Ruminococcus albus AD2013: one gene and its partners. The main gene of each other region encodes a partner of the protein of the gene in region 3 in a complex. Links are inferred from orthologs where the notes say so. Each region holds a gene or a part of one and is shown on either strand. Other genes may lie near its edges.

Evidence for each region.
Region 1: rpmE (region 3) and rplI share a complex: the UniProt entries of both Bacillus subtilis proteins name them as parts of the 50S ribosomal subunit. The link is inferred for Ruminococcus albus AD2013 from one-to-one orthologs.
Region 2: rpmE (region 3) and rplS share a complex: the UniProt entries of both Bacillus subtilis proteins name them as parts of the 50S ribosomal subunit. The link is inferred for Ruminococcus albus AD2013 from one-to-one orthologs.

Annotation. Positions count from the first base shown.
Region 1 is NZ_JAGS01000001.1:1,230,458-1,237,857, forward strand. The notes cover bases 2,489-5,379. They hold rplI (50S ribosomal protein L9), read right to left. Parts: upstream 4,212-5,379; coding sequence 3,765-4,211; downstream 2,489-3,764. Other genes in these bases: dnaB (replicative DNA helicase), read right to left, coding at 2,489-3,764; N773_RS0105550 (DHH family phosphoesterase), read right to left, coding at 4,232-5,379. Outside these bases: ATP-dependent zinc metalloprotease FtsH, read right to left, coding at 1-959; tRNA lysidine(34) synthetase TilS, read right to left, coding at 1,064-2,398; more of dnaB, read right to left, coding at 2,388-2,488; more of N773_RS0105550, read right to left, coding at 5,380-6,250; N773_RS0105555 (ribonuclease J), read right to left, coding at 6,303-7,400. UniProt on the Bacillus subtilis protein: Binds to the 23S rRNA.
Region 2 is NZ_JAGS01000001.1:1,648,305-1,655,497, forward strand. Bases 2,489-5,172 are described here. They hold rplS (50S ribosomal protein L19), read right to left. Parts: upstream 4,161-5,172; coding sequence 3,816-4,160; downstream 2,489-3,815. Other genes in these bases: lepB (signal peptidase I), read right to left, coding at 2,489-2,567; lepB (signal peptidase I), read right to left, coding at 2,570-3,619; N773_RS0107270 (TIGR03936 family radical SAM-associated protein), read right to left, coding at 4,331-5,038; N773_RS0107275 (TIGR03960 family B12-binding radical SAM protein), read right to left, coding at 5,013-5,172. Outside these bases: thrC (threonine synthase), read right to left, coding at 1-41; N773_RS0107240 (YraN family protein), read right to left, coding at 90-467; N773_RS0107245 (ribonuclease HII), read right to left, coding at 442-1,056; ribosome biogenesis GTPase YlqF, read right to left, coding at 1,058-1,954; more of lepB, read right to left, coding at 1,992-2,488; more of N773_RS0107275, read right to left, coding at 5,173-6,878; N773_RS22550 (hypothetical protein), read right to left, coding at 6,866-7,027. UniProt on the Bacillus subtilis protein: This protein is located at the 30S-50S ribosomal subunit interface and may play a role in the structure and function of the aminoacyl-tRNA binding site.
Region 3 is NZ_JAGS01000001.1:1,538,498-1,545,834, forward strand. Bases 25-2,852 are described here. They hold rpmE (50S ribosomal protein L31), read right to left. Parts: upstream 1,625-2,852; coding sequence 1,424-1,624; downstream 25-1,423. Other genes in these bases: N773_RS0106805 (deoxyguanosinetriphosphate triphosphohydrolase), read right to left, coding at 25-549; N773_RS0106810 (YigZ family protein), read right to left, coding at 690-1,322; N773_RS21130 (HD-GYP domain-containing protein), read right to left, coding at 1,783-2,852. Also shown: more of N773_RS0106805, read right to left, coding at 1-24; more of N773_RS21130, read right to left, coding at 2,853-2,922; N773_RS0106825 (carbohydrate-binding domain-containing protein), read right to left, coding at 3,092-5,134; N773_RS0106830 (DUF4956 domain-containing protein), read right to left, coding at 5,247-5,939; N773_RS0106835 (polyphosphate polymerase domain-containing protein), read right to left, coding at 5,932-6,696; N773_RS0106840 (sensor histidine kinase), read right to left, coding at 6,819-7,337. UniProt on the Bacillus subtilis protein: Binds the 23S rRNA. While neither of the L31 paralogs is essential, this protein seems to function as the main L31 protein.

The DNA of each region.
Region 1 (7,400 bases), 310 kb from region 3 along the record:
CGTCTGTTGGTAGCTGCCATAACGATGACAGACTCGTTGTCTTCAAAGCCGTCCATCTCAACAAGCAGCTGGTTAAGGGTCTGCTCACGTTCATCGTGACCGCCGCCAAGACCAGCACCTCTCTGTCTGCCGACAGCGTCGATCTCATCTATGAAAATGATAGACGGTGCACTCTTCTTAGCCTGTTCAAAAAGGTCACGTACACGGGATGCACCCACGCCGACGAACATCTCAACGAAATCGGAACCCGAGATCGAGAAGAAAGGCACGTTAGCTTCACCTGCAACAGCTCTTGCAAGCAATGTCTTACCTGTACCGGGAGGTCCCAGAAGCAGAACGCCTTTGGGTATCCTAGCGCCTATCTCGGTATATTTTCTGTTATCTTTAAGGAAATCAACGATCTCCTTCAGTTCTTCTTTTTCCTCGTCAGCACCTGCGACATCGGCAAAAGTAGCCTTTTTGCTGCTGGGAGCAAGTCTTGCATTGGTCTTGCCGAAGCCTGACATTTTTCCGCCGCCTGCGCTCTTCATCATGAAAACAAAGAAGAAGATCATCACGCCCAGCATCAGGAATGTAGGTATAAGATTCAGCCAGAAGCTGTTGTCCGATATAGGCACCAGATCGTATACCAATGGATCTTTTGGGTTTTCTGCGTCATATTTCAGACGGTAGTTAACAGCTTCTTCTCCGCCCAGCACCTCGTTAACGAACAGTGAAACGTTGGGCACTTTATAGGTTTCCTCCTTTTCGGGATCTTCCTTGAGCTTGTATTTCAGCTCACCCGAACCGAGATCGAGCTTGAACTCGCATACTTCAAGAGCGTCAAAATGTCCCATTACATCGGAATACTTGACCTCATCATTCTTGGTGCTCATGCTCATCAGCATATAGACCAGACCTGTGATTATACAAATGGAAACCACAAGGTAGATCAAAAGAGACTTTCCTCCGTTTTTCAATTTATCACGACCTTTTGTTCTAAATTTGTGTTATTATCAGCCTTATCGGATAATTATAGACCCTTTCTGTGAAAACAGCGTGAAAGCATTGTCATAAAATGCAGTTATTCTTCAATAACTTCAAATATCAGCACACGTTTTGTATCGCTGTCTATCCTTACTCTGTCAGCTGCACCGAAAGTCTCTGCAAGAACTATTCCCTCATCATCAGCCAGTATAACAGCCGAATCACGCTTATGAACGGGAAAGCCCTGTTTCATCAGCACCCTGACATCAGAGCTGTGCTGACGGTTGACTAGACGAATCCTGTCCCCCGCCCTGCGTTTTCTCAATACAATAACACCTTTTATTTTATCATAATCCAGACAAGAATTTGTAAACATTTTATTAACATTTTCAAATTTCCCGTCATTTTTTACCAATTTAAAACTTACAGACCTGCCCTGCCAGTTAATGATGCTTTCAGGTACTACTTTCACTTCGTCTTGCAGTATATTTTCACCATCTTTTTCAGTGAAAATGTACAGAGTTCCTGATTTGGTGTATGCAAAGCATTTCGCCTTGACATTAGCTTTGCCGCCTTCATTAATAAGCTTTTCGATGATCTCTATCTTATCCTGTCCGACTTCGATATCATACTTTGAAAGTATGCGCATGATAACTCTGCGCCTTACGGGATAATCCAGCTCTCTTATCAGCTTGCAGGAATAACCGTCTCCGCAGTTGACTTTTTCATAGGCTTCATCTGCGAGTTTTTCCAGGAATGCGCTGTCTTCCCGCAGAAATCCAAGGGTTTTCGCGAAAGTGTCCATGAGTGATGGATTTAGCTCCCGCAGCACAGGAACAACTTTGTGCCGTAGCTTATTGCGTGAATACTCATCCAGAAGATTAGTCGAATCCGTGACGAAGTTCTGCCCTTTTTCTGCAAGATAATCCTCGATATCGGCTCGGCTGCACTCTATCAGCGGTCGGATTATGTTATCCCTTACAGGCGGTATCGAAGCTATACCTTTAAGTCCGGAACCTCTCGCAAGATTGAACAGCGTAGTTTCAAGACAGTCGTCAAGGTTATGAGCTGTACATATCTTATCAGCCGTTATCTCTTGTAAAGCTTTATACCTTAACATTCGGGCGCCTTCCTCTTCGGATACAGGATTGACCCTGCAATAGGCAGGAACGTCCACCCTTTTCACGGTGATCTCAATACCCAGACTTCGGCACAATTCTTCACAGAAATGCTGATCTCGATCAGCTTCCTCACCGCGTATACAGTGATTAACGTGGCAGGCACAAATGTCATATCCCAGTTCATGCAAACACAAAAGGAGCGCAGCGCTGTCTGCCCCGCCCGAAAGCCCGACCAGCAAGCGCTCGCCCTTATGAGCCATATGGTATTTTTCGATCGTCCGACCGACTCTCTGAACAAGCTCACTTTTCATCTTTTCTGAATTCCAATCCTCTGAACAATGTATACTCGCCTATCCAGCTGAGTTTGATCGTACCAAGCTGACCATGTCTGTTTTTTGCCACTATGCATTCAGCCACTGTCTGGTCTTCCTTTGAGTCGGAATAGTAAGCATCTCGGTACAAAAACAGTATGATATCTGCATCCTGCTCGATAGAACCCGATTCTCTCAGGTCTGAAAGCAGAGGACGCTTATCGTCACGCTTCTCGGCGTTACGTGAAAGCTGCGAAAGTGCGATAACAGGAACACTGAGTTCCTTAGCCATAAGCTTTATCTGTCGCGTTATCTCAGATACTTCGTTAACACGGCTGCTGTGCTTGTTTGGCGATTCCATCAGCTGTATATAGTCTATGACTACTAGACCCAGATTATTCAGTCTTCTGAGCTTTGCTTTCATCTGCGGCACAGTAACGCCGCCCGCACCATCATCGAGATAGATCGGCAGCTGTGAAAGAACATCGGCAGCTTCGGCAAGTTTTGTCCAGTCCTCGTCCTTCATCTCGCCGTTTCTCAGCAAAGTATTGTTTACCTTACCCTCTGAAGCCAGCATTCTGCCAACCAGCTGTTCTTTACCCATTTCGAGTGAGAATATGGCAACGTCCCTCTTGGTAGCTTTGCAGCAGTTTACCGCGATATTCAGCGCAAATGCCGACTTACCCATCGCAGGACGCGCTGCAAGCACGATAAGGTCGGTCTTTTGCAGACCTGTAGTAACGTGATCGAGCTGAGAAAATCCGGATCTTGCACCCTGATACTTCTCGGCATCGGGACCTGAAATTTCTGTCAGATGATGGAAATTCTCAACGATTACATCGCTTATCCTGGTCAGACCCTGTAAGTCCCTGCCCTGCCTTATGCTGAATATCTTCTGTTCAGCACTGTCAAGTAAAGCTTTCGGATCCCCCGCACCATCACTGACGCTTGCGATTATCTCATTCGCTACGTTCATCAGAGAACGCAGCTGTGCCTTCTGCAAAATGATGTTGCAGTAGCTCTCGATATTCTTGGTTGAAGGAACGTTGTCCATCAGCCCGTAGAGGTACTTCATCGCCATTGCGGAATTCTCGAAAACACCCGCATTGACAGCCTCATCAACGACAGTCACGACGTCCTCTGCCTTGCCTGTGGTGAACATTCTCATCATTATGGAGAATATCTGCTGGTGCTTGGGTCGGTAGAAATGCTCGGGTTTGAGCATCTCCATCGCCTTTTCACGGCATTCCACAGGGTCAAGCAGAACACAGCCTATGACTGCTTCTTCAGCCTCCTGACTGTACGGCAGCGACCTCCCGGGCAGATCAGAACCGCTGACTGCATTGAAATCGCTTATGTCAGCCATTTATTCCTCCACAACTTTAACTTTGATGCTGCATGATACGCCGTGAGACATCTTGACAGCCGCAGTGAAATCACCGAAAGCCTTGATATCCGTGCTGAGCGCGATCTTCTTCTTGTCAACATCAACGCCGTACTGGTCTTTCAGAGCCTCAGCCACAACACCTGATGTTACAGCGCCGAAAAGCTTGCCGCCCTGACCTGCCTTAGCCTTGATAACTACCTCTTTATCAGCGATCTTATCGGCGATAGCCTTGTTATCTGCGGTCTCCACATCTATCTTATGCTGTGCCGAAGCCTTCTTGCCTGCCAGATCATTGAGGTTCTTGGAGTTAGCTTCAACTGCCAGACCCTTTGCGATAAGGAAATTTCTTGCATATCCGTCAGCAACGTTCAGGGTATCTCCTGCCTTGCCCGAACCTTTAACGTCTTTAAGTAAAATTACTTTCATTTCAAACACACCTTTCTGGTTTACATATTTTTGATGAAATCATCAATGACCTCACGAAGCTGCCTGTCAGCAGACTCTATATCGGTCTTTAACTGAGCCGCCGCCATTGTTAGATGACCGCCGCCGCCCAGTGCTTCCATTATCACCTGGACATTGAACTTGCCCATACTTCTGGCCGAGATATTAACAAAATCACCCTGCTTGTACATAACAAATGAAGCAAATACTCCAGTTATTCCCAGCATTTCATCCGCCGCCTGAGAGGCTGCGACCCTGACGTTTGCAAAGCTGCCGTCAGCCCGTGCGATAGCACATCCGCGGTATATCTCCGCCGAATTGATGACCTTGGATTTTTCATGATAAGTTTCGATGGAATTTGCGAACATCTGCTTTACAGCAATGGTATCCGCTCCCATCTTTTTAAGGAAAGCAGCCGTCTCAAAGGTTGTGACGCCCGTTTTCATTACAAAATACTTAGTATCAAGCATTATGCCCGAAAGCAGAGCTTCTGCTGCATAAGCATTGATAGTTGTCCTGTCGCCCCACAGCTCGATTATCTCTGTGACAAGTTCTGCCGCCGAGGATGCACCGGGTTCAAGACACTGAGCTATCAGCGGTTCGATGCCGTTGACCATACGTCTGTGATGATCTATCACGACAATGTTCTTAGCACGTTCTATCATTTCCCTTGATTCGACAAGCTCTGGATTGTGAGTATCCACCACTATCACAAGGGTATCGCTGTCAAGTCTGTCAAGACCCTGCTGAGGTGTTATATAGTAAGGAAGATCCTCATTATCGTCGATATAATCAATCAGTGAACGTGCGAGATTCTTCTCCTTATCGACAACAACATAGCACTCACTGACCAGCTTTCTAAGCGCACAGCACAGACCCGTTGCCGAGCCCACGCTGTCAAGGTCACCGAACCTGTGACCCATTATCAGCACTCTGCGGAAGCCCTGTCCCGCATCCCCGTCAGCTCTGTAATTGCCTATGCTCTCGATACTGCCGGGTCTTATTATCTCCAGGAGAGTCTCGGCAAACACCCTGATCTTGACTCTGTTATTATTATCAGCGCCTGTTGAAACGCCGCCAAAGAACCTGAACTCGCCGTTATCACGATAAGCCGCCTGATCTCCGCCTCGGCCCTGACAAAGCTCCAGCGCCTGTTTAGCCAGCTTTTCACACTCGTCAAGACCCTTGCCTTCTCTGCCGACACCTATAGAAAGCGTAACATTGGACTTTCCGCCAATGCGTATCTGCCTTGCTTCCTCAAGTATCCTGAACCTGTTCTCTATCTTTCTTGAAAGATATCTCTCCTCCATGAAAACATAGAACCTGTCGTCTGATATCTTTTTTGCAATGGCATTCGTTCCCTCAAGAAAACTTTCCATAAGCTTTTCTATCTCAACCGCAACGTGAGCCTTTTCAGTATCCCTGATATCCGACATCATAGCATCATAGTTATCTATAACAATTATTATCACGCTGTTGTGAGACTGATAAGCATCGTATCTCAGTTCAGTATAATCTGTGATATCCTTGAAATACACCATAGAAAGACCGTTTTTCAGATCGGTGCGCACAGCCTTGGCTATATAGTACCTTTTGTTCACACATATCTGACAGCCGTCCTCTTCAAAGGCGCGTTCAAGGTCGATATTCATGATATTTTCCAGATGATCTCCGTATGAATCCTCGGAATATACCTGCTTCTCGAACAATCTATTGTACCACATGATAGTTTCATCGCTGTCGAGTATAACGCAGGGCGCTGGGAAATGCAGCATCGAATCACGCTGAGTTCTTATCAGCTGTGATGCGAGCTTTGTGGTATATTTTGCAGTCTGATTTCTGAAAATGAAAGCTTCCAGCAGTAGCAGCAATATGCTCACTACGCATATCAGTATCAGTACGCTTCCCGCTCCTTTTTTTTCCTCAGTCGAGCGCAGCATAAAAGCTCCTATCAGCGATGTCAGCGAGATGACACCCATCGTCGCGGACAACAGCATGAGAAAGCTTTTGTTCTTTTTCACTGCCAGTCAACTCCTTTGCTTGATCCTTTATTTGTTCGACAATTGACAGTATCTATATCTCCATGATTATAGGCAGTATCATAGGACTTCTCTTCGTCTTTGTGAAAATGAAATCAGAAAGATTGTCTTTCATCCTGCCCTTAATGGCATTCCATTCATGCATATTGCTGTCAAGACAGTTCTGCAAGGTTTCGGTGAGAAGCTCTTTCGCTTCATTCATCAGCTCTTCGCTCTCACGAACATAGACAAAGCCTCTCGAAACAAGATCGGGACCTGCAAGTATCTCGCCAACTGTCCTGTCTATTGTGGCAACAGCGATTATAAGACCGTCCTCAGCCAGATGCTTTCTGTCTCTCAGCACGATAGCACCAACGTCGCCAACACCCAGACCGTCAACAAGAACTCTGCCCGCAGGAACTTCACTCGTGATATTCATATCAACACCGTCAGTCTCGATAACATCACCGATACCGGCGATAATGATATTCTCCTCGGGTATGCCCACGCTCATAGCCGTCTGCTTGTGCTTCATCAGGTGCTTGAACTCGCCGTGTACTGGTATGAAGAACTTGGGTTTTGTTATAGAGAGCATAAGCTTCTGCTCTTCCTGACAAGCGTGTCCCGAAACGTGTACTTCGTACATCTTTTCGTATACTACCTCAGCACCCAGCTTCATAAGATCGTTGACGACCCTGGTGACCAGCTTTTCGTTGCCGGGTATGGGGTTAGCCGAGATTATTATGAAATCCTGGGGAGTTATGCTGACTTTTCGGTGCTCGTTCATGGACATTCTTGAAAGTGCAGACATAGGCTCGCCCTGACTGCCTGTTGTAACGAGAACTATCTGCTCGGGCAGATATCTGCCTATCATATCGATATCGATAAGCACGCCATCGGGCACTTTAAGATAGCCAAGCTCGATGCCAACACTTATGACATTCACCATACTTCTGCCCGATACAGCAACTTTACGGCCTGTATTTACAGCGTTGTTGATTATCTGCTGAACTCTGTGGATATTCGATGCGAAGGTCGCAATGATTATACGCTTGCCCTCGCCCTTTGCAAACAGCATTTCCAGATTATCCCCGACCTTGCGTTCACTGGCAGTATAGCCCGGACGCTCAGAGTTGGTGGAATCTGACATCAG
Region 2 (7,193 bases), 110 kb from region 3 along the record:
GTAACATTTACACCGCTGTTTCTTGTACTTCTGTAAAACATAAAACAACAACCCTTCTATTTTATTCCCCATACGGGTATTTTTTTACTTTACTTACTGCTTGCATCAAATGCGGACTTGTAGTACTTGAAAAATACCACATTACCGCCGTCGTGATGCACGACTGCAACATCGAATCGGCAGAAGGCTCTGATATTCTTCTTTGCAAGGTATATCCTTGCTGTCTTTATCAGCCTTTGCTTCTTCGTATATGTGATGGCTGATTCGCCTGTGGTCAGCGCCCCGACTTTTCGGGTCTTGACCTCAACGAAAGCTATCTTATTGCCTTGTGAAGCTATAATATCTATCTCGCCGCCCCTTACTGTGAAGTTGCGTTCGAGTATCTCATAGCCATTCTCTCTCAGATATCCGCAGACATAGTCCTCGCCGATATCCCCGATACTACGGCTGTTCTGATTTTTTTGCATAATACTTTTTCAGAAAGCTGGGTCTGTGTATCGGACTTTCCCCGTACTTATCTATCATCTGATAGTGAAGCTTAGTCCCGTAGCCCTTGTGCTTCTCAAACTGCCATTCGGGGTATTTTTCAGCCATTTGCAGCATATATCTGTCCCTTGCGACCTTAGCAAGTATCGAAGCCGCCGCTATCGCCTGTGACTGTGCATCGCCCTTTACAACAGCTATCGCATCACATTCCAGGTCGGGAGTCTTATTGCCGTCTATCAGGCAGACATTCGGCTTTATCTTCATGGCTTCCACCGAACGCTTCATCGCCAGCATCGCGCAGTTGAGGATATTTATCTCCTCTATCTCCGCCACCGTAGCGCACTGTATGGAAAAATCCAGCGCCTTTTCGATTATCTCATCAAAAAGCTTCTCGCGCTTTTTTGCGGTCAGCTTTTTGCTGTCGTTTATGCCCTCGATGACCGTATCCTTATCGAATACCACTGCCGCCGCAAAAACATCGCCCGCAAGAGGTCCTCTGCCCGCTTCATCACAGCCGCAGACTACCTCATACTTATCGCGGTAGCTATCGTCAAACTCTTTAAGCGTCATATCATCGACCTTTCGGCTTTTCAAGAGAAAGTCTGCCAAGCTTGCCGCCGCGGAATTCGTCAAGCACGGTATTAGCCGCCCTTTCGGTATTTATCTCGCCGCCCGATACAAGGAAGCCGCGCTTTCTACCAACTCTTTCCAGCAGTTCATATCCCTTTACACAGCCCTGCATATCGTCCATAGGTTCGGGCAGGTCTTCAAGAGATATCCCATATCTCTCGGTAAGCAGTTCGGGATAATCCTCCGCCAGATATTCCAGCAGTCTGCACGCCAGATACTCAACATCGAGTATAACGTCCTTGACAGCACCTGTGAATGCAAGTCTTTCACCCACAAGCTTATCATCAAATTTCGGCCAGAGAACACCGGGCATATCCAGAAGTTCAAAACCGTCCTCCAGTGCTACCCACTGTTTTCCTCGGGTAACGCCGGGTCTGTCTTCAACCTTAGCCAGCTTTGCACCGGCCATCCTGTTTATGAATGAGGATTTACCAACATTTGGTATTCCCACTATCATCATTCTTATGGGGCGTCCCGTCATTCCGCGGGTATCCCATTTTTCTATCTGGTCAGAAAGCAGTTCTTTCAGCATGGGATAGAATTTATTCACGTTCCTGCCGCTCCTGCAATCCGTGGCGAGTGCGGCTACTCCCTGCTGTTTGTAGTACTCTATCCACATTGAAGTTACATTCGGGTCGGCAGAATCCGCCTTGTTCAGCAGAACAAGCCTGGGCTTGCTGCCGCATATCTTCTTTATCTCGGGATTGCGGCTTGAAAAAGGTATCCTCGCATCGGTTATCTCAACCACCGCGTCAACAAGCTTCAGGTTTGAAGCCATTATACGCCTTGTTTTCGCCATATGTCCCGGAAACCACTGCACCTTGGCAGCTTCGCTCATATCAGCCGCCTCCTTTCGTTATTTGTAAGTATCGTTTTCAGTTCACAAAGCCCGTCTTTGCTTCGCTTGAACGGAATCTGTAAACTGCTTTTCCGATTATATCATCTTCCGGCACCGCACCGAATAATCGACTGTCCGAAGAATGATCCCGGTTGTCCCCCAGAAGAAAAACTTCTCCCTCGGGCACATCATATTCGTACACGTCCCTTTCGGGGTCGTAATAAGCCATATCATACCCGCCCATATAGTCAAGAGCGTGATACTTCGTATAAGGTTCATCAAGCACTTCGCCGTCAACACTTACAGTGCCTGCATTGTAATCCACCGTGACTTTCTGTCCGCCCACGGCTATCACACGCTTGACGATAAGCTTGCCCAGCGCTTTGCTGTCGCAGATAACTATATCTCCGTTTTCGGGCTGATACATAAACCAGGATATCACCAGTCTATCGCCGTCGAACAGTGTGTTCTCCATTGACTCTCCCTCAACGCCCACACGGCTGAAGAAAAGTGTTGTAGCGATAAGTACCGCCGTTACCGAATTCACTATGACCAGCGCCCATTCCAGAACGTTATCTGTAAATCGGGGAATATCCCCGTTCTTTTCAGCCATTATCAGTCAACACGGCCAAGACTTTTGAATGGGTATACACGGAATATCGCCTTGCCCATTATCTCGCTCTTGGGAATAAAACCGATGCTTCGGCTGTCCTTTGAATCGTTTCTGTTATCGCCCATAACGAACACCGTATCCTCGGGCACTTCATATTCGTATACGCCTGCGTCAACACTGTACTGAGGGTCAAAATAGAAGCTGTCTAACATGACTTCCCTGATATGTTCATTTGATATCTCTTCATCATTTACATATACATGGTTCTTATTGTAGTCAACAACGACCTTGTCACCCTCTATACCGATAACTCGCTTGATAAGTACTTTGTTGGCAGCTTCGCTGTCAAGCACCACGATGTCATCTCTTTCAGGTTCGTAAGCAACGTGAGTCATTATAAGTCTATCGCCGTTCTGCAGAGTATTTGTCATGGATTCGCCGTCAACCATTACGATCCTCAGCAGGAATGTCAGTACCAGCTGAACGATAAGCAGTGCGAACACCAGCGATTCAAACCACTCCAGTATCTCCCTGCCTATATTGAAAGGCTCTTTTTCCTTTATATCCTCAGGCTCGGCTTCCTTTGCCTTTTCGATATCCTCTTCACTGACTTCTGCAGTCTCGGATATTTTCTCGGTTTCTTCCTCGGCATCTTCCTCTGCCGTTTCAGCCTTTTCCGAAACATCCTTGATATCTTCTTCAACTGCCTTTGAAGCTTCCGTAACTCTCTTGATATCTTCTGCAGTCACAGCCACGGTTTCACCGCGATTTACAAGCGCCTCAACATTGATGGGGCCCTCATCATCGCCGGGTGTCACAACATGAACACTGCCCACGCCATCAGGGAACTGCTCATTCAGTATCTGCTCCAGTTCTGCTGCGTCTTCCGTGATATCTTCATCGGTGGTGCCGAATACATTAAAATCCTCGCCGCTCTCATCAGCGTCGGATCCGCCTGTAACATTGGGGTCGGTCTCGTTCAGAAGTCTTTCGAGATCATCATCAGCCCCGCTGATATTTCCATTTGTTGTCTTTTCGTTTGGTTCACTCATAGATACTACCTCTTTTCGTGATAGATGCTGTAATCGCGATGATACTTTATTTTGGCGACTACTCATATACACTATATTATAGCAAATATGTTCCGAAATTACAAGGGTTTTTTCAAAAAAAATTATTTTTATACTTATTTTGTTTACTTATATAAATAAAAAGAGCCGACTTGCGCCGACTCTTTTATCAGAAGAATTATCTGATTGCTTCCTTGACCTTAGCTGCCTTACCAACTCTGTCGCGGAGATAGTACAGCTTAGCTCTGCGAACTTTACCGCTTCTAACTATCTCTACCTTAGATACAGCAGGTGAATGTACGGGGAATACTCTCTCGATACCGCAGCCGTGTGCTACTCTTCTTACAGTGAAGGTCTCGCTGATGCCGCCGTGCTTCTTGGCGATAACTGTGCCCTCGAATACCTGGATTCTGGACTTGTCACCCTCTGTGATCAGAACGTGTACCTTTACGGTATCACCTACGTTAACTACGGGTGCGTTTTCCTTCATGCTTGACTGTGCGATCTGTTTTAAAGCGTCCACTTTAAATTCCTCCTTTGATTTTCCGGACGTTCATACACTGCCGCTTTGGCAGCCAGTGGACCGTCTCTTTAATGTCGTGCCTTTTGGCTGGCATTAACTCTCGTCGGGGATACCGACGGTATTCATGCTTGAATATTATACCATATCGCGCTCAGGATTTCAAGTACCTCTCAGCAAAAATCTTCACCATTCTCAATAAGTATTTTTGTGCGTTCCACACAAATCTCATCGGCAGTCATGCCATACATATCAAGAAAAGCCTCCGCCGCCACATTTGCATTAAGGTTGAAGCTTCCCCCCGCAGGCAGCTTCATGGTGAGTTCAAGATACTTCTCCCCCGCTTCCATCGAGATAAGTTCCAGCGACGGTCTTATATCCACAGGTTTATATGTACCTTTTTTTGTACGCTTCTGTATCTCTATTACTTCCCTGCCCATAAAATCCTTGAACATCTCTGCCATTTCCGCAGGTGTCTTATCCGCCGATATTCGTATAATGTACTCCGCATGGGTTATCTCCGTATGGCTGTGTACAGGTGCCGAACAGCTGACTATCCTCATGCCCTCGGGCATCTGGGCATCAAGGGCTTTAAGCACCTCTTCATCGGGCAGATCCTCCAGAAGCGCGAAATCCATGACTTCCACCCTGCTTTCAAACCCCAGCGAAAGGGTCAGGGGGAACATTATATATATATGCGGGTTGAAGCCCTGTGTATACCATATCGGCAGTTTCGCCCGCTTTATCGCCCTCTGCATGGCACGCATCAGGTCAAGGTGTGAGATATACTTCGCCCTGCCGCACTTTTCATATACCACCCGCTTGTCATACCTGTCGGGGCGCAGGTCTACATTTTTAGGTTGAAGTCTTTTTTCCGCCACAGTAAACACCTCCGCATTCGGGCTTTATTCCGCAGCCCGAACAGCCTTCCTTACAGTTTCTTGTAGTCTGTGCAAGATGGGCTTTTTTGTTCTCTCTCACAAGAAATTCGTGAGATACCAGATAATCCAGATGCGACCAGGGCGCCACCTCATCGTAGCTTCTCGTCCTGTTAGCGTAGAACGCCGTATCTATGCCCGTTTCCTCAAAGGCTTCCAGCCATTTGTCAAACTGAAAATGCTCGTCCCAGCTATCCATGTAACAGCCCTTTTTCCAAGCCGCATACACCGCCTTGCACACACGCCTGTCGCCCCTTGCCAGAACAGCCTCCAGCACCGAGGTATTTGAATAGTGCAGGCTAAGTTTTATCTTCTTGCTGGTCACAGCGGATTTCAGTATCTCCTGCTTGTGCTTTATCTGTTCTTCCGTCGCCTGAGGTTCAAACTCAAAGGGCGTGAAAGGCTTTGGCACAAAAGTCGCGGTCGATACCGCTATCTGCACCGACCGTCCCCGCTTCTCCTTGGGCGTTTCAAAATACAGCTGAAGTATCTTATCCGAAAGTTCCGCAATACCGCGGATATCATCGTCTGTCTCCGTGGGCTGACCCATCATGAAGTACAGCTTCACCTGAGTATACCCCCACTCGAAAGCCATCTTGCAGGTATTGATTATCTCGTCCTCGGTGATGTTCTTGTTTATAACGTCACGCAAACGCTGTGTTCCCGCCTCGGGAGCGAATGTCAGTCCGCTTTTTCGTACAGCTTGTATCCTTTCCAGAAGTTCCTCGTTAAAGCTGTCAAGTCTTAAAGACGGCAAAGCAAGATTAACATTCTCGCCGTCGGTATACTCCGAAAGGCTGAGAAGGAGCTCGTTTATCTTGGTATGGTCACTGGTGGAAAGTGACGAAAGCGACACTTCCTCATACCCCGTCTGTTCACACAGCGACTTAGTTTCATTCTTTATCGTATCGATATTCTTCTCACGGAAAGGTCTGTAAATAAATCCCGCCTGACAGAACCTGCATCCGCGGATACAGCCGCGAAGCACTTCCACCACCGAGCGGTCATGTACTATCTCGCTGAAAGGCACAACAAAGCTATCAGGGTAGTACACCTTGTCAAAATCCGCGATGATGCGCTTTTTTATACGTGCAGGTGCTTCGGGCACATTCGGGGTTATGCTCTTTACCGTGCCGTCCTCGTTGTAGTCAACGTCATAAAAGCTCGGCACATATATGCCCTCTATCTTCACAGCCTCCCGCAGAAATTCCTCTTTCGTAGGATTTGAGGGCTTCATCTTTTCGTATAGTCTCAGAAGTTCAAGGTTGACTTCCTCGCCCTCACCCAGTATAAACAGGTCAAAGAAATCCGACATAGGCTCGGGATTGCACACGCAGGGGCCTCCCCCCACAACCAGAGGTGTCAGTGATTTACGGTCTTTTGCCAGCACAGGCAGACCTGCAAGGTCGAGCATCTGCAAAACGTTATTGTACGATAATTCGTACTGTAAAGTAAACCCGATGAAATCGAAATCCTTTATGGGGTCAAGACTTTCCAGCCCGTACAGCGGTATATCATTCTCCCGCATAAGAGTCTCAAAGTCCTTTTCGGGCATGAACACTCTCTCGCACCACCAGTTGGGCACCTGATTTTTCAGCCCGTAGAGGATCTTCATACCAAGGTGAGACATACCCACATCGTAGGTATCGGGAAAGCAGAACGCAAATCGCACATCGACCTTGTCCCTGTCCTTGACAACACTGCCTATCTCGCCGCCGATATAGCGTGCGGGTTTGGTGGCTTTAAGCAGTATCTTTTCGAGTTTGTTTTTTATCTCTTCCATATATTACCTCCCGTAGCAGTCATGACCAACCGCACCACACAGAACATGGCGGTCTGTGGCTTTCTGTCCGATGAAAGCCTGATATTAAAAATAATTATAACATACTCCGCCCCCAAAATCAACTGCGAGATATTAATAAACATCTGCATGATATGAGGGTCATTTATACTTTCGCAGACTTTGTTGGTATAGTCGGATATTTGCCGTATTCATTGGTTTGCGTGTTTTCGCCCCTCAGCTGCGACTGCGTCGGCAGCGCCCTCGGGTCGAGAAATCGGATTCGCTATCGCTGTCCGATTTCGGGCGCGACAATAA
Region 3 (7,337 bases):
GGCTATAACATCGGCAAAGCGAACGACGTAGCCTTCATAGGTCTTTGCGACGGCGTTGGTATGTTTAAGTATTCCGTCCCTGACCTCATGGGTAAGGTTAAGTCCCCTGCCCTCCTTTTCCAGCTTATCCACCACGCGCAGGCTTTGCTCGTAATGATGAAATCCGTAGGGGCTGAGTTCGTTCAGCATACGCTCACCCGCATGACCGAAAGGTGTATGCCCAAGGTCGTGACCCAGCGCGATGGCTTCGGTCAGATCCTCGTTCAGCCTGAGTGCGCGGGCTATGGTGCCTGCTATCTGGCTGACTTCAAGTGTATGTGTAAGGCGGGTACGGTAATGATCTCCCGCAGGAGACAAGAACACCTGTGTTTTGTGTTTCAGCCTTCTGAAAGAATTGCAGTGGAGTATCCTGTCCCTGTCGCGCCTGTATTCCGAACGCAGGGGGCATTTTTCCTCTTTCCTTTCTCTTCCAGCGGAATTATCCGAGAAAGCGGCTTTTTCACAAAGGATACTATGTTCAAACTGTTCCCACTGTTCTCTGGGCAGCATATCATCACCTCCGCCTGTTTTCGCCGTTTACTAGAATATACTTCATTTACTCAAAAAATACCTTTATTTTTTTGAAGCATTCAAATCGATTTGTAGGATATCACAAATTTAAAATGCAAATCTCAAACAAAATATACAAATCAACGGTTATTTACGGAGAAATCCGCCCACAGTCCCTCTTGTATCTCATATTTCAGCTGACCGTTTGAAATGTCTGTCAGCTTTTTCAGAAATGCGTCGCAAAGCTCGGTCTTTACAAGGAGCTCCATATCGACGGTATCGGCGAAGTCTTCACGCTGAGTGATAACTTCATGATCGGGCAGGATATACTTTATCTTGCCGTAGAGGTTGTAGTCGCAGGAGAATGAGATCATCGAGCATTCGTACATATTCAGGATATCAGCTTCGGAAATCGCAAGCGAACAAGCCTGAGAATACGCCCTTACCAAGCCGTTGGCGCCCAGCAGTATTCCTCCGAAATACCTTGTTACAACAACGCACACATCGGTCAGACCCGCCTTGTTTATCACATCAAGCACGGGCACCCCGCCTGTTCCCTGGGGTTCGCCGTCATCGGAATAACGTGAAACATTGCCCTCGCGCACAACATAGGCATAAACATTATGCCTTGCCTTGCGGTTCTCAGCCTTTATCTTCTCGATAAAAGCGATAGCCTGTTCGGCTGTTTTAACGGGAGCTATCTGCCCTATAAAATCGCTTTTTTTCTCGGTATAAGTGCCTTGGGCACAACCGTAGACCGTTTTGTAGTTCATACACTGTCCTCTTTCGATATAGTTTTCCCACTTGTATCTGCGGAGACTCCTTCTATATACAAAAAAGAGCGGAAAATTTCCGCTCTTTAGCTTCTTGATAATTAGCCGAGATTGAATCTCTTCTTGAATCTGTCAACACGTCCGCCGCTGTCAACCAGCTTCTGCTTACCAGTGAAGAAAGGGTGGCACTTGGAGCAGATCTCGACCTTGATGTTCTCCTTGGTGGATCTGGTCTTTATAACGTTGCCGCAAGCACAAGTAATTGTAGTCTCGACATAGTTAGGGTGAATACCTTCTCTCATCAGAACTTACCTCCTTCCAAACTAAAAATTATGGCTCATAGAAGCCCATCATCCTTAGTTCAGACAGTAGTTCTATGTAGCATTCATTATTACGTCCTATTCAGACTAAAATATTATAACACCATCCGACAGGTTTGTCAATGTCTTTAACATTTTTTTTACAATTGACCATCCTCCACGGTATCCTTATCAGCATAGCGCTTTCTGGCTTCCTCTATTTTGTCATAGGCTGACTTGAAAGCATCAATGACATCTTCATCGAACTGGGTACCCGAATTCTTGACTATCTCGTTATATGCGTCCTTGGGGTCCCAGGCTTTTTTGTAGCTTCGGCGGCTGGTGAGAGCATCGTAAACATCGGCTACCGCTACTATACGGCTTTCAGGGGCGATAGCATGACCCTCCTTGCCGAGGGGATAGCCTTTGCCGTCAACACGCTCGTGATGTTCCAACGCAATAGTTTTTGAAAGCTGCATAATATCGCCCTCAACACGGCTGAGAAGTGCCGCACCATAGGTGGTATGGGTCTTTATCGTTGCGAATTCCTCATCATTGAGTCTGCCGGGCTTGTCCAGTATCTCGGAGGGCACTATCAGCTTGCCGATATCGTGCATGGTCGATGCCAGACCGATAAGCTGGACTTTGTCAGCTTCAAGCCCCATCTCGGCGGCTATGATCTTTGAATACTCAGCCACGCGCCTGATATGCTGACCTGTCTGACCCGATTTGTTCTCGGTTATTTCAGCGAATGATACAATTATTTCTTCCTGTATACGGTTAGTCTCGTTGGCTTTCTTTTGAAGATACGCGCCGTATTCAAAAAGCACGGCAAAAAGCCTGAGTATCATGAACATGAGTATTGTCACAACGGGATTGCCCGAGATGATGAACAAAAGAGTCAGATAGGAATACTTTTTCATCATTCTGCCCGCTTCCTGCGTAAAGGGCTGACCTTTACCGACCACAGCATTGACAAGTTTTCGATAAAAGCTGAGTATCATCACCACAAGCGCGGAATAAAGGGAGTATATAAAATAGCCGATGCCTGCAACGTAGTATTCATCAAGGCTGTCGGAAGCTATCGTCAGGTTGAAAGCATTGAGGTCGAATTCCCTTATATATAAGCTTTTGGCGAATTCCTCGGGAAGTTTATCATATATCAGAGCACCTGCAGCACAAAGAAAGCTTAGTACAGCCGATATCAGGAAGCCGATTATAAGGACGTTCATTATCCTTGAAAAACGTTCGCCTATTGTTTCGATATGTTCAAGCATACCCGTCAATTCATTCTCTTCCACCCGGACACCTCCCCTTTTGAAAAAATTCCGACAAGCATTCTGCTGAATTAATTGTCATAATATATACTTTATTTTAACACACTATTAAGCAAATGTCAACTGCTCGTATTGACTAATTATCACCGCAAAAAGCACCTCTGCGCTGACAGAAGTGCTTTCTATGGTATATTTATACATCGGAAAAATTATCCAAGTTTTCGCCTTTGAATTTACCGCCCCTCATATTGCCGTGGCCGCCAATACCGCCGAAGCCGCCTTTGCTGTTTGAGGTAATGACATTCTCAAGAGTTATCTCTTCGCTTTCGCCGCCTGCGGATACTATATAAGTCTCACCCTGTTTAAGGTCAGATGATGAGAATATCACGCCCTGCCATGTCTTGGGGTTGGTAAAAGTCAGGATAGCATTTCCGTCCTTATCTGTGACGGTGAATTCGGTATCAGCTGAGAAGCTTTGTGTGAAATCGTGAAGGACCGCGCACTGTGTGGTGCCGTTTTCTTCAAACATTTCTTCCATGCCTATCGCACCCGATGCTATTATCGTACCGCCTGTGATGCTTGCGGCACCATTGTGGTCTATGGAGCCGTTTCCGCTGTTTTCAGGCCCGCTCACGAAGATGGTACCGCCCTCGATGATAAGGTCGCCGTTGGAATCAAGACCGTCGCCAGCTGAATTTACATTCAGTGTGCCGCCGCTTATTTTAAGGTATACACCCTCCTGAGCAGCGAAGCTATCCCTGCCCATGCGGTCCGATGAACCCGTATCACTGCCGCCTGCACAGTTGATGCCGTCGTCCTGAGCGGTAACATTTATATCGCCGCCCGTGATAGTCACGGTCATGCCCTCGATGCCCTCGTAGCTCTTGGAGATATCGATTGTGCCGCCGCTGATGACCAGGTCGCCGCCGACGTGGATCCCGTCATCCCCAGAACTCGCCGAGATGTTTCCACTGCTGATGCTTGCCGAGCCGTCACAGTGCAGGCTGTCATCTGCGGAATCTATCGAAAAAGTGCCGTCTTCGATGATGATAGCACCGCCGCTCTTCAGCGCTTTAGCCGAAGTTGTTTCAGTATCTGCGGAAGTATCAACATTTTCGGAAGAAATGTCTTTATTGGTATCGGCTGATCTTTCTTCCATTTTACCAAAAGTTTCACCATCGGGCTTTTCGGGAGGTGTGCCCATGTCGCCGAAATCGGGACGTTCGCCGTTCTTTTCAAATTCCGATGGGTCAAAATCTCCGAAATCCGGATGTTCGCCCATATCGGGCGGTGTTCCGAAGTCACCTCTGCCGCCGAAGCCCTGTATCCGATCACCGTTCGGCATACCGTCTGACTTCATAGAAGCGTTTGCACTTCCGCCGCCTGTGGTGATATCGAACTCCCCGCCGCGTATCTGAAGTTCCTTTGCAGCCGAAATTCCGTCACCGCCTGCGTTTATAGTGAATGTACCGCCTGTAATACTTATTATGCCCTTGCCTTCCTCTTCTTCATTGGTTGACTTGACAGCATCAGTACCCGATGTCAGGTCAAAAGTTCCTTCGCTGATCTTTACACTGTCCTTGCCCGAAAGTGCTGATGATACCGCGTTCACGGTGACATTTCCGCCTGTGATGACAAGGTCGTCTTTCGATACTATGCCGTGCTTGTAATTACCCGTTACGTTTAGATTGCCTTCGCCGTTTATGGTAAGGTCACACTTTGCAAATACTGCCGCATCGGTGTTATCACCCTCTGCAAGAGAGTATTCGGTACCGTCGTTCAGTTTGTTCTCGGTGCCGCTTTCAAGCAGGAGGTAAACTTTATCTGCGGCTTTTGCAGTTATAACGGCGTTGTCGGTGCAGGTCAGGTCAAGCCCGTTGAGAACAAGTTTGACTTTGTCTTCTTTATCCGCTTCAATGACTATCCTGCCGTTTACACAGCTGCCACTCAGACGATATGTGCCCGCATCGGTGATAGTAAGGACAGTGCCTTCTGCGGATATTCCGCTGCCGCTGACTTCTATGCCGCTGCCGGAAAATACTGCGTCAACAGTGTCATTTTCTTCGTAGCCCACTTCGATATCGTCAGCCGATATGTTTGCATCCGCTGACGTTACAACTGCCGTGCTCGTAGTTTTCGAGGACTTATCCTTTCCTGTATCCGCACAGCCGCTCGTTGCAAGCATCATCAGTGCCGCTGCTATCGCAGCTGCTCTTTTCATCGCACTATATCTCATCGCAGATTACCTCCCTATTAATTTATTAAAACTTCTAACATTAATTTTCTGCTTTTTTTACCCGCCCGAAAAATAAGCCTTCAGGCGAGTAAAAAATACAGAATTTACAGTATTATAAGAGCCTGTCGCTGTCAGACATCCTTCTTGAGCAAAGTATCTCAAGATTGCCGTTGCGAACACGAAGCTCATCAATAAAGACTTTCTCGCTTACGCCCTTTAACAGTGTGATATTGTATTTAAGCTTGAAAAGACTGCCCATATTGGTGGTCTTTACCTGTTCAAGAGTAGCCTTTGAAGTGAACTGTCTGAAAATATCATCAAATACATGGCTGTAATCAAGGCTTTCGGGGATAGTGATCGTCAGCACCTTTTCGGTCTCGTCATCATCACCGAAAGGTACATAGAGGTATCCTATATTGAGGGCACCTACGATCAGTGTGAATACAACCGCAAGTACCAGATGGCCGGTACCTGTTGCGATACCTACTGCCATTGCAAGGAATATAGCCAGTATATCCTTAGCACTGCCCTGTATCGAACGGAACCTTACCAGGCTGAACGCACCTGCAACTGCTACGCCTGTACCCAGATTGCCGTTTACCAGCATTATAACTACCTGTACTATCATGGGCAGAAGTGCCAGTGTTGTCAGGAAGCTCTTGGTCTTATGCTGTTTGAAGCAGAAGGCAGCAGCTATCATTGCGCCAACGATGAGTGACACTATGGTGCACCCCGCAAATTTTCCTGTTGATATTCCGATAGATGACGTAAGGTCCGCCGCATTCAAGTATAATTCATTAAGCACAATCGTTCACCTTTCCTTTTACGTTTTCGCGGTTAAGCTTGAGATATTTTTCCTGATCGAGAGCCTCACAGAAGACTTTCTTGTAAGCTTCACCGTACTTTGAGAAGCTGCCGGGATATATCTTCATATCATCCAGCAGATGGCTGAGCCACAGTGGCATAGCTCCCGGGATCTTTATCTCCATGATCCTTGTATGGGGATCAAGCAGTTTTTCGCCCCACACACCCTTTTCCAGCCTTACTTCCTCCTCGCGGTAGGTTATATTGCCGTCAAAGGTGATACGGAGATCAGGATTATCGACCCCTGCAAAAGCTATTCTGTCATAACTCAGATACATCGCAGGTCCGATATCATGATAGTAATTCAGGAAATACTCTATCTCCTTCTCTATCTGGGGATTTTTGCCCGGGCATACGCCAAAGTTCACAAATTCATAGGAATCTATCAGTGACATATCCACACGTCTTTTATAGACTACGCCTTTGTACTTCTTCTTGAGCTCAACAAAGACCTTGGAATCCTTTGTGGGAACGCCGTAGCTCCTGATACGCAGCTTCTCCTTGTAAACGGGCTTCTCCATCGAAGTCCTTATAAGCTGATGGTCGGGAGTATCGTAATATATGTTGCATATCGTCGTCAGTCCGTAGTTATCGGCAGCCGCTCTGCCTGTCATAGCACGCACAAGTTCTTCCTGCTGTTCGTCGGTAACTATGTACTTCTTCTCAACTCTCTTGAAAATTTCCTGTATAGCGCCCATATATCATCACTTTCCTTTCCGTTTCTTTTCTTTACAGTAATCCAGATTTTCTTCTATGATTAAGAGTATAGACCCTCAACCTTAAATCTAGCTTAACCAATTTGATTCTTCCATAAATTTTTTTACAGACACCTGAGCCTTACAGTAAATACTATCTTGCCGTTTTCGGCTTTGCATGATATCTTTCCTTTATGAGATTCCGTAACAGCTTTGGCTACAGACAATCCTATGCCGTAGCCCGACTTAGTTTCACCGTCCTCGCGCTTACGGGACTTATCCGCCCTGTAAAAGCGATCAAACAGGCGTTCTGGCTGTTCGGGAGGTTCAGCACAGTCGTTCTTCACCCGAATGATGGCGTGTCTGCCGCTTGCCGTTTTTTCAACGGAAGCTTCTATACTGCCGCCCGCATCGCAATACTTTACGGCATTTTCGATAAGTATGGATACAAGCTGCCTTATGGAGGATACGTTGCCGTTCATACGGATACGCTCCTGTGTCCTGATCTCAAGGGATAGTCCCTTGTTTTCCGCAAGAGTCCTGAAAGGACCCGCGATCTCGTCAAATGCGTCGGACAAATCGAACTCTTCACATTCCAACTTAACGTTCTCCTCGTCCATACGCGACAATCTCAGCAGATCGGC